2 linked regions of the Filimonas effusa genome follow. The protein of the gene in region 1 interacts with the protein of each later gene in a pairwise test. Links are inferred from orthologs where the notes say so. Each region holds a gene or a part of one and is shown in the gene's direction. Other genes may lie near its edges. The genes, in order: recJ and ESB13_RS19445.

Region 1 (7,219 bases):
CTCTTCACCCAACTTATAGTACCCGCCTGGCGATGCAAGGCATCATCGGGGCCACGTGAGCGCAGCAAGGGGATAAGTTAGCGACAAGGTGCCAGGCGCCCTTTCTGCTGCAAACGGCAGCCTGGCCCGGTTCAAAGTACCGTGCTGTCATCGAGAGACTATACAGGCATAAAAAAACAGCCCTCCGTATGGAGGGCTGTTTAAAGGCTAAAAGTATTTAGAACTATTTAGTACGCTTTAAGTTTGGGTGTGGAGCTGGTACTGAGTTAGGACCATCTTCAGTTGTACCCTCGAAGTCTACAGTGTTAGCATCACCTTCCTGACCGTAAACGAACAGTAAGCGGCTTTCAGAGATACCTTGTTTTTCAACCAGGTACTTCTCAACTGCATTTACACGATCCCAGCTTAATTGCTGTGCACGTTTGTTAGCAGCACCGTAACCGATGATCTTAACTTTACAAGTTGGGTTTGCGTTCATTTTTTCTGCGATGCTAGCTAAGATAGCTTCACCATCTTTACCGATTCTTACGGCGCCAGATTTGAAAGTTAAGCTAGGCAGATTAGTGATAGCGCAATCACCGCCTGGTTTCCAAGAAGCTAATTTATCGCGTAACTCTTTGCAGCACTCAGGCTCAGGGCAGTTACCTACACCATCAGCGTTAACAGGGAAGCATTTTTGAGGAGTCAGCAATTCTTTGTCTTTGTAGTCAGGAACACCGTCACCATCTGTATCGAGTGCACGACCGCGAGAGTCAACAGGTGCTCCGGCAGGAGTGTTAGGCTCGAGGTCGAATTGATCAGTGATACCATCACCATCGGCATCAGGTAATACCGGAGGAGGCAACTTCATGTGTTTAGGGCTGTTGAGCTCGTTGTAGATGAAGTTGTTGGGGTTGATCCACCAAAGGGGAGCCACTCTCTTAGAAGAGTTACCCAGGGCCAGACCACCACGGATAGAAGTGTAGCTGATGAAGTCGTTAGACTTACCTGCGTTCACACCGTCCAGGTCATCAGAGAAAGGCACAGTAAACCTTTGTTCGATACCCAGAGACAGTCTGTTGCTAAGTTTCCAAGCGATACCGCCACCGAAGCTTGCAGCATGACGTAACAGGTAGTTATCGTCGATACGGCCAACTGGTTCACGGTTTCCGTTAGGAACAGGAGCGTTAACATTATAGTCGTTCATCCTGTTTTTCAGGGCGTCTTTAATGTCTTTTCTTTTACCGCTGAAGTTAATGCCGTTCAGGTTTGCACCTCTCAGGCTGTTATCAACGTCAACATCAGCTGCAACCAGGCTATAACCTGCAAACACGTAGATATTTGCTTTAGGATTGCCTCTGTAGTTGCTGATAGTATTTAAAGAAGCGATCAGGTCTAAGTTACCCTGGTGAACCGCTGTCTTGTAGTTAGCAACATAAGGACCAGCGCCCCAAACAGCAGCTTCTGCACCGTTAGTGGCAACTCTTGTACGATAGTCCAGACCATAGTTGAAAGAACCGGTGTAATCAGCTCTTACAGAGAACACGTGGCCTAAAGACTTTCTCAGTGAGAGACCACCGCCAAAACCTGGACGACCATCGATATCACTGATAATAGTGGAGTATCCACCGTGGAATCCTAATTCCCACATATCACGAGGACGGGCAGGGTAAGGATACTGGTTGTTTTGGAACTCATTGTACTGAGGCAGGCGCTTTGTAGCAACCTTCGAAGAATCTTTCCACCAATCCGCGGTGGCGTCATTTTTTTGTGCAAACGTCGCAGATCCTGCCAGGCCTAAAAGACCCAGGATCATTGTGTACTTTTTGCTTGCCATAGGTATAATTTAATTTTTTTGTTAATATTTTCTACCCAATAATACTACAACTTGGCACGGCAAAGTTAATCATCGGGAGTAAAATACCAAATTTTTAGAACTTATTTTGCCGTGATCTACAAAATGAAGACAGCAATTGCAGTGCCAATGTTGCTTTTAACATTTAATTTTTATTGTGGCTATATTGCAGCCCAAGTTTAAGCAATGGAAGCAGCACGCAGGGTAATATCATCGGAACTGGAACTATTTGAGTCCCACTTCAGGGAGGCAGTGAAAAGCCGTGTCTCTTTATTAGACAGAATAATGCAATACATTGTAAAGCGAAAGGGTAAACAATTGCGTCCCATGTTCGTTTTACTTAGTGCCAGGCTGGGTGGGCCGGTCAATGAATCGACCTACCGGGCGGCTTCGCTTGTAGAGCTTTTACATACGGCCACGCTTGTTCATGACGATGTGGTGGACGATTCCCTTGAACGGCGGGGCTTCTTTTCCATCAACGCCTTGTGGAAAAACAAGATTGCCGTACTTGTAGGCGATTATCTTTTGTCGAAGGGGTTACTTCTTTCGCTTGACAACGGTGATTTTGGCGTATTGCAGGTGCTGTCGCGCGCCGTTAAAATGATGAGTGAGGGGGAATTACTGCAAATGGAAAAATCGCGTAATCTCAATCTCAGCGAAGCCACTTATTATGAAATCATCAAGGGAAAAACAGCCTCTCTTCTCGCCTCAGCGTGTGCTGCTGGAGCCAGCACTACTTTCACGGACCCGGCTGCTGTAGAAAAAATGCAGCTATTTGGTGAAAAAACAGGAATGGCCTTCCAGATAAAAGACGACCTTTTTGATTATGGCAGCAGCAATATCGGCAAACCTACAGGTAACGATATAAAGGAAAAAAAGCTGACGCTGCCACTGATCTATACACTCAACAACTGCGATGCTGCACTTCGCAAAAAGCTGATCTATATCATAAAAAATGAAAATAAGAAAAAGGAGAAGGTTCAGTTCGTGATAGATGCGGTGACCGATGCAGGGGGTATCCGGTATGCAACCGAAAAGATGTTCCGTTTTCGAGACGAAGCATTGCAATTGCTGCATGAATTTGAAGATTCAGAAGTACGAAACGCGCTCGAAGAACTGGTTCGCTACACTACGGACAGGGAATTTTAACCAACCTCAACTGCATTTTTTTGATACAGAAACGCTGGAACATATTAAAGGCGGATCAGCCTAAGGCTCAGGCATTGCAGCAGGCGCTGCAGATCAACGAAACACTTTGCGAGATTCTCGTACAAAGGGATATCAGCACTTATGAACAGGCTTTCCGGTTCTTCCGGCCCAGTCTTAGTCATCTTCATGATCCCTGGCTGATGAAGGACATGGAGAAAGCTGTAGCGCGTATTTTGAGAGCGATCGGGAAACAGGAAAGGATCCTTGTTTTCGGCGACTACGATGTTGACGGAACTACTTCTGTGGCATGTATGTACCGCTTTTTGTTTAAACTTCATAAGGCTGTTGAATTTTATATTCCGCACCGGTATAAAGAAGGCTATGGTGTATCGCGGGAAGGTATTCAGTTTGCAAAATCAACGGGCTGCAGCCTGGTTATATCGCTCGATTGCGGCATAAAATCCGTTGAGCTCATTCGCGAGGCTGCTGATATGGGCATTGACTTTATCGTTTGCGATCACCACCTGCCCGATCCTGAGCTGCCGGCTGCCGTGGCCATTCTCAATCCCAAACAACCCGACTGCGAATATCCCTATAAAGAGCTTTGTGGCTGCGGTGTAGGCTTTAAGCTTATTCAGGCGCTGTCGCAAAAGCTAAACCTGCCGGAAGAGGCTTATATGGGCTACCTGGACCTGGTGGCAACCGCCATCGCTGCCGATATTGTTCCCCTTACAGGCGAAAACAGGACCCTGGCTTATTTTGGCCTGCAACAGATCAACAGCCATCCATCTGCGGGCATCAAAGTACTAGTAGCGCAAGGTAAACTTACCAGTCCTGTTCTGCTTAGCAACCTGGTATTTGTGGTAGCACCGCGTATCAATGCAGCCGGCCGTATGGATGATGCCCGCAAGGCAGTACAACTATTCATAGAAGAAGACCCGGAAAAGGCGCAGCACTACGCCGAAGAACTGCAAAACAATAATACCGATCGCAAGGAAGCGGATTTCTCCATCACTGCCGAAGCGTTAGCCCTTATACAGGGCGACCCGGTAATGCTGCAACGAAAAACAACAGTTTTGTTCCAGGAGCATTGGCATAAAGGAGTGGTAGGGATAGTAGCTTCACGTTTAATAGAAAATTATTACCGTCCTACTATCATTCTCACCAAAAGCGGCGAGGTGATTGCGGGAAGTGCACGCAGCGTTAATGGTTTCAATCTTTATGAAGCCATCCATGCGTGCCGCGAGCACCTGCTTGGGTATGGAGGTCACTTTGCAGCAGCAGGCATGACCCTGCTGCCAGACCAGGTAGCTGCGTTCAGCAGCAAGTTTGAGGAAGTAGTAGCTGCCACCATTGCACCGGAATCTCTTGTACCGGAAATTATAATAGACGCAGTTGTGAGCTTCGCCGATCTTAAACTTTCTTTTTATAATATTCTCTGCCAGATGGAACCTTTCGGGCCGTGTAATACACGCCCGGTATTTCTTTCGAGAGGCGTGTTCAATACAGGTAATTCGAAGCTGGTAAAAGAGCAGCATATACGGTTTGTAGTAAAACAAAATCATATCACCATTACCGGAATCGGCTTTAATATGGCCAGCCGTTTTCACCTGCTGGAGCAAAATCACCCTATCGATATTGTTTATACACTTGACCTCAATGAATGGAATGGTGAAAAATATCTGCAATTAAAAGTTATTGACTTCAGATTGTCTGAGTAATAAGAGAGCGCAATTCAAAAAAAGAGGATGGCTCCTAAATAAAAATAGTCGCCGATCGTCGCTTAAACAGGGACCTTCTCTGCCAGGGACCCGAATGAAAGGAGGAGGTTGGCTCCTAAATAAAAATAGCCTCTGAGAATCGCTTAAATGGGTACCCGACTCCATCAGGGATACGAATAAAAAGAGGGTATTCTACATAGAATACACCCTCCTCTTTTACATTACAGCGCTCTACTTTGGAGCGCACAGGCATCAAAAAGCCCGTTATTCCATCTGAGCCGGCATGCCCGCCGATTTCACTGGTGTCATCGCTGCAATACTGATCGCCTATGTGTTGTTTAGGCAGACATTAGATAACGGAAGAGATGAGCGATGCGTTGCTAATAATATTAGTGGCTTTTTTTTTACAAATGATCTTTTGCTAAAAAAACGATCTTTTTCAAGGAAGCTTTAAAGAAGCTTTTGAGATGCTTTAGTGAAGCTTTAAGAGTGCTTTGTCAAAACTGCGCTTTTTTTTAGCAAATAGTATATGGCTCCATCGGGGCCCCGAATGAAAGAGGCCGTATCGCACTTATGTGATACGGCCTCTTTTTTATAATTTATTATATTAAGAAAGTAACGCCACGCTCCTGTTTATAAACTCAGTAAGATTAGCGCCTTTCAACAAGCCCTGGGATAGCAACGCCAGATCGGCGAGGTTACGAATTTGTTGTTCCTGCTTCGCGGTATCACTTTCTTTCAACAAAGCCTGATACACTTTATGATTACCGTTAACAGTTAAATTCACTTCATCGGGCATCGTTGCATAAAAAGCAGCCATACCTCCACCCATGCCAGCCATATCTTTCATACGGCGCATGAACTCGGGCCTGGTAGCAATTACAGGAGGGGTATCGGGGCTTAAGCCTTTTACCTCTACATTCAAGTTCAAATCGGATACCTTAAAGCCAAACAAGCCTTTCAGTTTTTCCTCTTCTTCCTTGCTCAGGACCATATCGGTATGTTCCTGTTTGTCGACGAGGTTGTCGGCAATATCGGAATCCACCCGCACAAAATGAACGCTGTCCCATTTCATCTCCATATTGTTGATGAAAGCGGCGTCGACCATGGTTTCCAGCTTCACCACTTTATATCCTTTGCCTTGTGCCGCTTTGATATAAGCGTCTTGCTGAACAGGGTCGGTGGTGTAGATAATAACGCTTTTCCCTTCCTTGTTTTTCTGTAAAGTATCGGCAGCCGTTTTGTATTCTTCCAAAGTGTAGAACACGCCATCGGCAGCATCTTCCATTACCAGGAATTTATTTGCTTTGTCCAGGAATTTATCGTCGGTCATCATCCCGTACTTAACAAATAATCCCAGGCTTTCCCATTTTTCCTCGAATGATTTTCTATCGTTACGGAAGATCTCATCCAATTTATCGGCAACCTTTTTGGTAATATGGGCATTGATCTTTTTTACATTGGGATCGCCCTGAAGATAGCTACGGCTAACGTTCAAAGGGATGTCGGGGCTATCGATCACACCATGCAGCAGCATCAGGAACTCGGGCACGATATCTTTTACTTCGTCGGTAACGAATACCTGGTTGCTGTACAGCTGAATTTTATCCTTTTGGATCTCGTAGCTCTGTTTGATCTTAGGGAAATAAAGAATACCGGTAAGATTGAACGGATAGTCGACGTTCAGATGGATCCAGAATAAAGGCGTTTCGCCGGCGGGATACAATTCACGATAAAAGTTCTGATAGTCTTCATTAGTAAGCTCGGAAGGCTTCTTAACCCAGATAGGATTGGTGTTATTGATCGGGCTTTCTTCTTCTTCTTTTGCTTCTTTATCATCGGCCTTTGTAGACTCGTCTTTGAAGTAAATAGCTACCGGAAGGAATTTACAGAATTTTTCCAGGATCCTTCTTATGCGGTAGCCATCCAGGAACTCTTCGCTATCCTCATTTATATGAAGCACGATGCGGGTTCCCCTATCGGCTTTATCTATTTCGTACAACTCGAACTCGGGGCTTCCATCGCAGCTCCAGTATACCCCTTTGGCATCTTCGCGGAAGCTTTTGGTAAATACTTCCACTTTACTGCTCACCATAAAGCCGCTGTAAAATCCGAGGCCGAAATGGCCAATGATATTGGCGTCTTTGTATTTGGTCAAGAACTCTTCGGCGCCGGAAAAGGCTACCTGGTTAAGATATTTATCTACCTCTTCGGCAGTCATACCTACCCCACGGTCTATTATACTTAATGTTTTTTCTTTAGGATCCAGCACAACATCTATCCGCAACTCTCCCAGTTCGCCTTTTGCTTCACCGATAGAAGATAATGTTTTTATTTTTTGCGTGGCATCAACGGCATTACTTACCAGTTCACGCAGGAAAATTTCGTGGTCACTGTATAAAAATTTCTTAATGATGGGAAATATATTCTCCGTCTGAACACGAATCTGCCCTTTTTGCATACGAATTCTTTTTGGGGAGAAAAAGAACAAAGAAAATACCAACCCTGCGGCTCC
Region 2 (7,140 bases), on another replicon or contig:
CCCTTCAGAGTTAGTACCACTACCAGTAATTTCATGGTAGGAGTTACGGCTGCCGCCAGTGCAGTAGTGTATTTACAGAGAGGGTATATTGACCCCGCTATTGCCATGCCTGTGATAATAGGTGTATTAGCAGGGGCCTTTACAGGCACCAAACTGCTGATGCGGCTGAACCCGAAAAAGCTTAGACTTATTTTCAGCATCGCCATTACACTGGTAGCCTTACAAATGATCTATAACGGCTTACAACATAAGTTCTAATTATAATTTACTGAAACATGAAACTTAGTGATACCAAAATAAACGACAGGGGCATAGAAATATTCATCGGCAGGTTTCTCCGCTGGGGAGTGCTTAGTTCCTGTGCCGTAGCCATTGCTGGCGGCATTCTATATCTCGTTAACCATGGCATGGAAGTAATGCCCGACTATACTGTATTTCATGGCGAAGATGCCGGCTATACCAGCTTACCAGGTATTATAAAAGGACTCGAGACCGGAAGCGCGAAGGAGGTGATACAGGCTGGCGTCATCATATTACTGGCCACGCCCATTCTGCGTATCTTTCTTTCCCTGATCTCCTTTATCCTTGAAAAAGACAGACTTTATGTATTTATTACTGCTATTGTATTGTGCATCATACTCGGCAGCATGTTCGGCGGATTGAAGATATAAGGGATCAAAGCTTTACCGCTTTCCTGCCATCCCATTTATACTGTTCGCCGGAGCTGGTCTTTTTCATTTTAGGTTCACCATCTTTATCCATTTCATCCAATGCTTCTTCCTCTTCAATGAGTTTTATGATATGGCCTGGTTTCCCGCCCGATTCGCTTGGGAACAGCAATGTTTCAGAATGATAATACACACCGGCATCAGCAATATGCATTTTTCCGGGTAATGGTAACAGCTCAGCACCTGTCCAGCCAAAGTAAAAATAATCATCGGGTATGCCACAGGCTTCGCCTGAAAAATAAATACGAACGATATGTGTAAGCCCTTCCAACCCCATGCTTCCTGTCAGCAATTTACCTGATGAAAACGATGTAGCTTCACTGCTCTTCAATGGCCAGGAAACATCTGCCAGCTTTTTGTTTTCGTTGTTAACGACTTTCAATCTCACCATACAATCCCATCTTTCCACGTCATCTTTTTTTACGTTGACCACCCTGTCAAGCCCATAGAGGAAACGGGTATTGCCGTTGTTACAACAGCCAAGCGTAGTGAGTCCTTTCCAGATAAAACCTTCCTGGTTACTATCGCCGGCAACACGAACCCGGATCCAATTTGCAGAAAAGCCTTTCATACGTTGCCTGTGGGCTTCCTTCACAAAAACTACCTGGGTGCCATTGGGTAACTGCTGCAATATTTTTCCCGATGCAGCGGGTTGATCGCGCAGGAAGGTGGTATCGGCAAGAATGGTTAATGTATCGCCGGCTTTGTTTTCTGTAGCATAGAGATTAGAGCCCGGAGCATCATAGTCCTGTGCGGACAAGGTTTGCAGTGTAAACAAACAGGTAAGCAAAAGGCAGAGCTGCCTGATATGGAGTGTTATTTTCATGGAGGCAAGTTAAAAAATTATGCTTTATCATCCTGTATACTGCATGCAGGGTAGTTTGTTTTCCCGATTTTTGCCGCCCTATATTTGTAAGTATGAAAGTTTGCATTGCGGAAAAGCCAAGTGTGGCGCGGGATATTGCTGAAGTGCTTGGCGCCAGGCAACGCAGAGATGGTTACTATGAGGGTAATGATTACCAGGTAACCTGGACTTTCGGGCATTTCTGCACGCTGAAAGAACCCCATGACTATCATGAGCAATGGAAATTCTGGCGGCTGGAAGACCTTCCTATTATACCCGCCACGTTTGGCATTAAACTGATAGAAAACGACGGCGTACAAAAACAATTCAAAGTTATAGAGCAACTGGTTCAGCAATGTGAAGAGGTGATCAACTGTGGTGACGCCGGCCAGGAAGGCGAGCTCATTCAGCGGTGGGTATTACAAAAAGCAAGATGCGCAGTACCTGTTAAAAGATTATGGATATCATCGCTTACGGAACAGGCCATAAGAGAAGGTTTTGAAAAGCTGAAAGACAGCGATCAATACAACAACCTTTATGCTGCTGCCAGTGGAAGGGCTATCGGCGACTGGCTGCTGGGCATGAATGCCACGCGGCTTTTTACCAGGAAATTCGCAGCAGGCAAAAAGGTGCTGCTGTCTATAGGCCGGGTACAAACGCCAACCCTGGCTATGATCGTTCAACGGCAAAAAGAGATCAACGCCTTTGTATCGGAAGAATACTGGGAGTTGAAGACTATTTACCGTGATACGGAGTTCACTGCCACCATCGACCGCCTGCGCGCGCTGGAAAAGGCAGAAAAGGGACTTGCCTATTTGAAGGAACATGAATTTACCATTACGTCATTCGAGAAAAAAGAAGGCCGGGAAGGCAACCCCAGGCTGTTTGACCTTACAGCATTACAGGTAGCAGCTAATAAAAAGTATGCCTACAGTGCCGATGACACGCTTAAATACATTCAGAGCCTGTATGAGAAAAAGCTGGTGACCTATCCCAGGGTTGACACCACTTATCTGCCTGAAGATATGTACCCGAAAATAGCAGGTATATTACAGGATATGACACCTTATGCTGCCTTAACGGCTCCATTACTTGAGCATCCTATTCCAAAACTTAAAACTGTTTTTGACGACAGCAAGGTCACCGATCACCACGCTATTATTCCTACAGGCATCTATCCTTCAGGAATAGGACAGGAAGAAAAGAGGGTGTACGACTTAATAGCCCGGCGTTTTATTGCTGCTTTTTACCCGGAATGTAAGATCTCGAATACAACGGTGTTAGGTAAGGCAGGACAGGTTCCGTTTAAAGCTACTGGTAAACAGATACTGGAACCGGGATGGAAAGAAGTATATGTCAATGATTCGAGCATCAAGAAAGAAGGTGAAGAAGACGAAAAACTGATCCCGGTTTTTGAGGTGGGTGAAAGTGGACCTCATACGCCCAGAATACATCATGGCAAGACAAGTCCACCCAAACCCTATACAGAGGCATCGCTGTTGCGTGCCATGGAAACGGCCGGCAAGCAGGTGGAAGACGAAGAGATGCGCGAATTGCTTAAAGACAACGGCATTGGGCGCCCGTCTACCCGCGCGAATATTATAGAGACGCTGTTCCGCAGGAAGTATATAGAGAAACGCAAGAAAAACCTTTTTGCCACACAAACAGGCATAGATCTCATAGATACCATACAAACGGAGTTGTTGAAAAGCGCCGAGTTAACCGGTTTATGGGAGCGGAAACTCCGGCAGATAGAAAAGGGCGCCTATTCCATAGATACCTTTAAACAGGAGCTGATACAAATGGTAGTGGATCTGACCCATGAGGTAAAAACCAGTCAGCACCGCGTTATTTCTATTGCAGCGGATGCCCCTGCGCCCATGCCTGAAGCAGAAAAGCCTAAGAAAGACCCCAAACCTAAGGCTCCTAAAAAAGCGGTAGTGGTGGAAGAACTGCAATGTCCCAAATGCAAAACAGCACTGCTCAAGAAAGGGAAAACAGCTTACGGCTGCACCCAGTTTACAGTATGCGGGTTTAAGATCCCGTTTGAGGTTGGTGGAAAGATCCTGTCGGACAAACAGATATCAGATCTTGTTACCAAGGGTAAAACCGGGAAGATCAAAGGATTGCAGTTTCCGGAAGGAACAATTGACGCCAAATTGGTCCTGAATGAACATTTTGCGATAGAACCCGAAGCCTGAGTGAAATGTTAGGTTTATTCCTACATTTGAGATACAAGTAAAAACGATGTTATGAGTGAATTTTTGTATTGCCATGATCCATTGGATGAGGAAGTTGGTGAATTCCTGCTGCACCTGGGTAATCCCGGCGCATTGATTAAAATTATTCCGCTGGAAGACGAGGAGGCCATTGACAGTGAAGAGTTTATTCATAAAATTTTTATTTATGAAAATGAAGATGGTGACAGTGAATCGTACCAGCTGATCTTTACACCTCTCGCAACAGCGATGGAATCGCCTGCGAGCCCATCGTCGGAGCGTATTCACGAGGTTCTGGAATCTGCGTGGGAGTACTGGACAGAAGTGCTCAACTGGGAAGAAGACGAGGATGACGAAGAATAAAAAAGTAAAAAAATATATAAAAAAGCCAGGTTAATTCAGTAATTTTTCCTGTACAAAACCATTTGCCAAACGTACATTAAACTTTTCGTTCACAGCATAATGCAAAGAATGAACGAAGCGTTTAACGGAAGTTCCTCTTGGCTTAAATAAACACTATTTGCAAGAGAAATTTATTGTGCATGAGAAAGAAGATTGTATTGGCCTGGCTTGCATTATTATTCTTAGGTATCGTTACCCTGTTCTGGTATAATGAATGGAAATACAGCCTGCCCACACCCGTACCCGAATCGTACCAGGCTGTTGCTACCGGAACAGTTATAAAAGCTGCACAACCAATGGTGCAGAACAAACAGCCTTTATTCCTGCATTTCTTCAATCCTGATTGTCCCTGCTCCCGGTTTAATACTACCTATTTCAAGAAGCTGGTGAAAAAGTATGAACATGTTGCACGGTTTGTTATTGTACCTATGAGCAAGAAGCCAATAACAGCTGAAGAGATCCGGTCCCGTTTTGACCTGTCGTTACCCGTTATTTTTGATACATCACTGGCAAGAACCTGCGGGGTTTATTCTACGCCGCAAGCTGTTATCATTGACACAAGCTATCATTTGTATTACAGAGGCAACTACAACAAAAGCCGTTATTGTACCGATACCCAAAGCAATTATGCAGAGATAGCACTGGAGGCGCTGCTTAACCAGCGCCCGCATGTACAATTCGACAAGTATGCGCTACAGGCATATGGTTGCCAGTTACCCACCTGCACACAATAGTCTATGGATAGAGAGCCAATAAGCCATATTACCGAGGAAGAGCAGGCGCATATCATCGCCTTTAATCTTAACGTAAAAGAACGTTCTGACAGGATCATACATTTTTTCCTGATCGGCTTTTTTATGATTGGCCTGGCTTTGTCCAATTTTTATGATACATGGACTATAGCAATGGGTGTAGGAGGATTATCATTGCTGGCTTATTATTCTGCGAAAATAGCATTACCGGAATCGACCTTATATCAATATGTATTGAGCAGCGTACTGGCAATTTTTATGGCCCAGTTCATTTACCAGATGCATGGCATGTTTGAAATGCACTTCTTTGCGTTTATAGGCAGCGCCATTCTTATCACTTACCAGAACTGGAAGCTGCAGATACCGATCATGCTGATCGTATTACTGCATCATTCCATATTCAGTTACCTGCAGAATACGGGTTATGAAACTATTTACTTCAGCCAGCTAAGCTATTTTGAGGTTCCCACTTTTATCATTCATATACTGCTGGCTGCCGGGATCTTCTTTATATGCGGACTATGGGCTTACCAGTTGAAGGAGTATAATCAACGGCAGATACACCAGCTGATAGCCATGCAGCGTTTGCAAAAGGAAACATTGGTGCTGCAGGAGCGCAAGCGAAATGAAGAAGTATTACGCCATGCCAATGAGGAGTTGCTAAGATCGAACCAGGCGCTTGAAAAAGCGTATCTGAACGCAGAGCGGGCGCTTATGCAGGCTGAACATGCCAATATGGCCAATGAAGCGAAAAGTATATTCCTCGCCACTATGAGCCATGAAATAAGAACACCGCTGAATGGCGTACTGGGCATGTCGGCATTACTTGCAGAGACACCGCTTACACAAAAGCAACGCGATTACACCAATACCATAGTAAGCTGCGGCGAAAGCCTGCTAAGCCTGTTGAATGATATCCTCGATTTCAGTAAGATTGAATCGGGGAATATGGAGCTGGAGAAAGAAGACTTTGACCTTCAGCTATGTATTGAAGATGTGCTGGAGATCTTCCGCAGCCGGGCGATAGAAAAGAAACTACTGCTACATTATGAGATAGGTAAGAACGTGCCCTCGTCTATTACCGGTGATGGATTAAGATTACGCCAGGTGATCACCAACCTTGTAGGCAACGCGCTCAAATTCACGCAAACGGGCTCTATTAAGGTAACAGCAGATGTTTACCAGCCTTCGCCCGATGAAAAGCTTCAGCTCTTATTCCAGGTGTGCGATACAGGCATTGGCATACCCAGCGAACAACAGGAACGGTTATTCAAAGCATTTACGCAACTGGATTCTTCCACTACCCGTAAATATGGTGGTACCGGCCTTGGGTTAGCGATCTCCGAAAAGCTGGTAAAACTCATGGGCGGGCGCATATGGGTACAAAGCACACCCGGAGCAGGATCGGTGTTCCTTTTCACCATCCGGTGCCAGGCGGCGCCTTATGCGCAAACCAGGCATATTTCAAGCGGTATATTACAGCACCCTTCTCCACTTGATGATTTCTCCAAAACAGAAGTGCTTCCGGCAGGTTTTGCGTTAAGTCATCCGTTACGCATACTGGTTGCCGAAGACAACCTGATGAACCAACTGGTGATAACAGAAGCACTGAGCCGACTGGGTTACGAAGCAGAGGTTGTAGAAACAGGGCTTGCTGCGGTAGATGCTATCAGCAAAGGCGCCTACGACCTTATTCTGATGGATATACAAATGCCGGAAATGGGTGGGCTTGATGCAACACGCACCATCCGTCAGTTGGGTAAAGAGCCTGTGATCATAGCGCTTACTGCAAATACTATCGAAGGCGACAAAGAAGAATGCCTCCAGGCTGGAATGAACGACTATTTAAGTAAGCCCATCCGACTGGAGGCATTGGTGGCAACGCTTGAAAAATGGGCGTCGCACACTGCCGAAGATAACTAGAACTCGTAAGCAACCGTTAGCGCAATACGCCGCAACGCATAATCCAGCTTTGTATCGTTATAGATGACACGGCTATTTATCCATGAACCTACCTGATATAATTCAGTAAGCTTTTTAACGGAATAGCCGAGAGAAAAGAAGAGGGCTTCTCTTCCTTTTCTGAATACGTACATGCCGGCGCCGCCGTTAAAATATGTACCATTGTTGTATACTGTTCTTCCCGTTGTACCGGCGTTCGTATGCTGATGATCTAATGCCCAGGCTACGTTATA

What was found.
Region 2: the proteins of recJ (region 1) and ESB13_RS19445 interact in binary tests that used the Escherichia coli proteins (3 or more experiments, as listed by UniProt). The link is inferred for Filimonas effusa from one-to-one orthologs.

The regions. Positions count from the first base shown.
Region 1 is NZ_SDHZ01000002.1:144,474-151,692, forward strand. What follows is about bases 2,384-5,353. They hold recJ (single-stranded-DNA-specific exonuclease RecJ), read left to right. Parts: upstream 2,384-3,003; coding sequence 3,004-4,704; downstream 4,705-5,353. Other genes in these bases: ESB13_RS11995 (polyprenyl synthetase family protein), read left to right, coding at 2,384-2,983; htpG (molecular chaperone HtpG), read right to left, coding at 5,312-5,353. Outside these bases: ESB13_RS11990 (OmpA family protein), read right to left, coding at 224-1,816; more of ESB13_RS11995, read left to right, coding at 2,021-2,383; more of htpG, read right to left, coding at 5,354-7,165. UniProt on the Escherichia coli protein: Single-stranded-DNA-specific exonuclease.
Region 2 is NZ_SDHZ01000003.1:370,887-378,026, forward strand. What follows is about bases 1,319-4,209. They hold ESB13_RS19445 (type IA DNA topoisomerase), read left to right. Parts: upstream 1,319-1,646; coding sequence 1,647-3,773; downstream 3,774-4,209. Other genes in these bases: ESB13_RS19440 (SH3 domain-containing protein), read right to left, coding at 1,319-1,554; ESB13_RS19450 (hypothetical protein), read left to right, coding at 3,825-4,154. In the rest of the region: ESB13_RS19430 (sulfite exporter TauE/SafE family protein), read left to right, coding at 1-258; ESB13_RS19435 (DUF1634 domain-containing protein), read left to right, coding at 276-671; more of ESB13_RS19440, read right to left, coding at 676-1,318; ESB13_RS19455 (TlpA family protein disulfide reductase), read left to right, coding at 4,334-4,927; ESB13_RS19460 (ATP-binding protein), read left to right, coding at 4,931-6,868; ESB13_RS19465 (hypothetical protein), read right to left, coding at 6,865-7,140.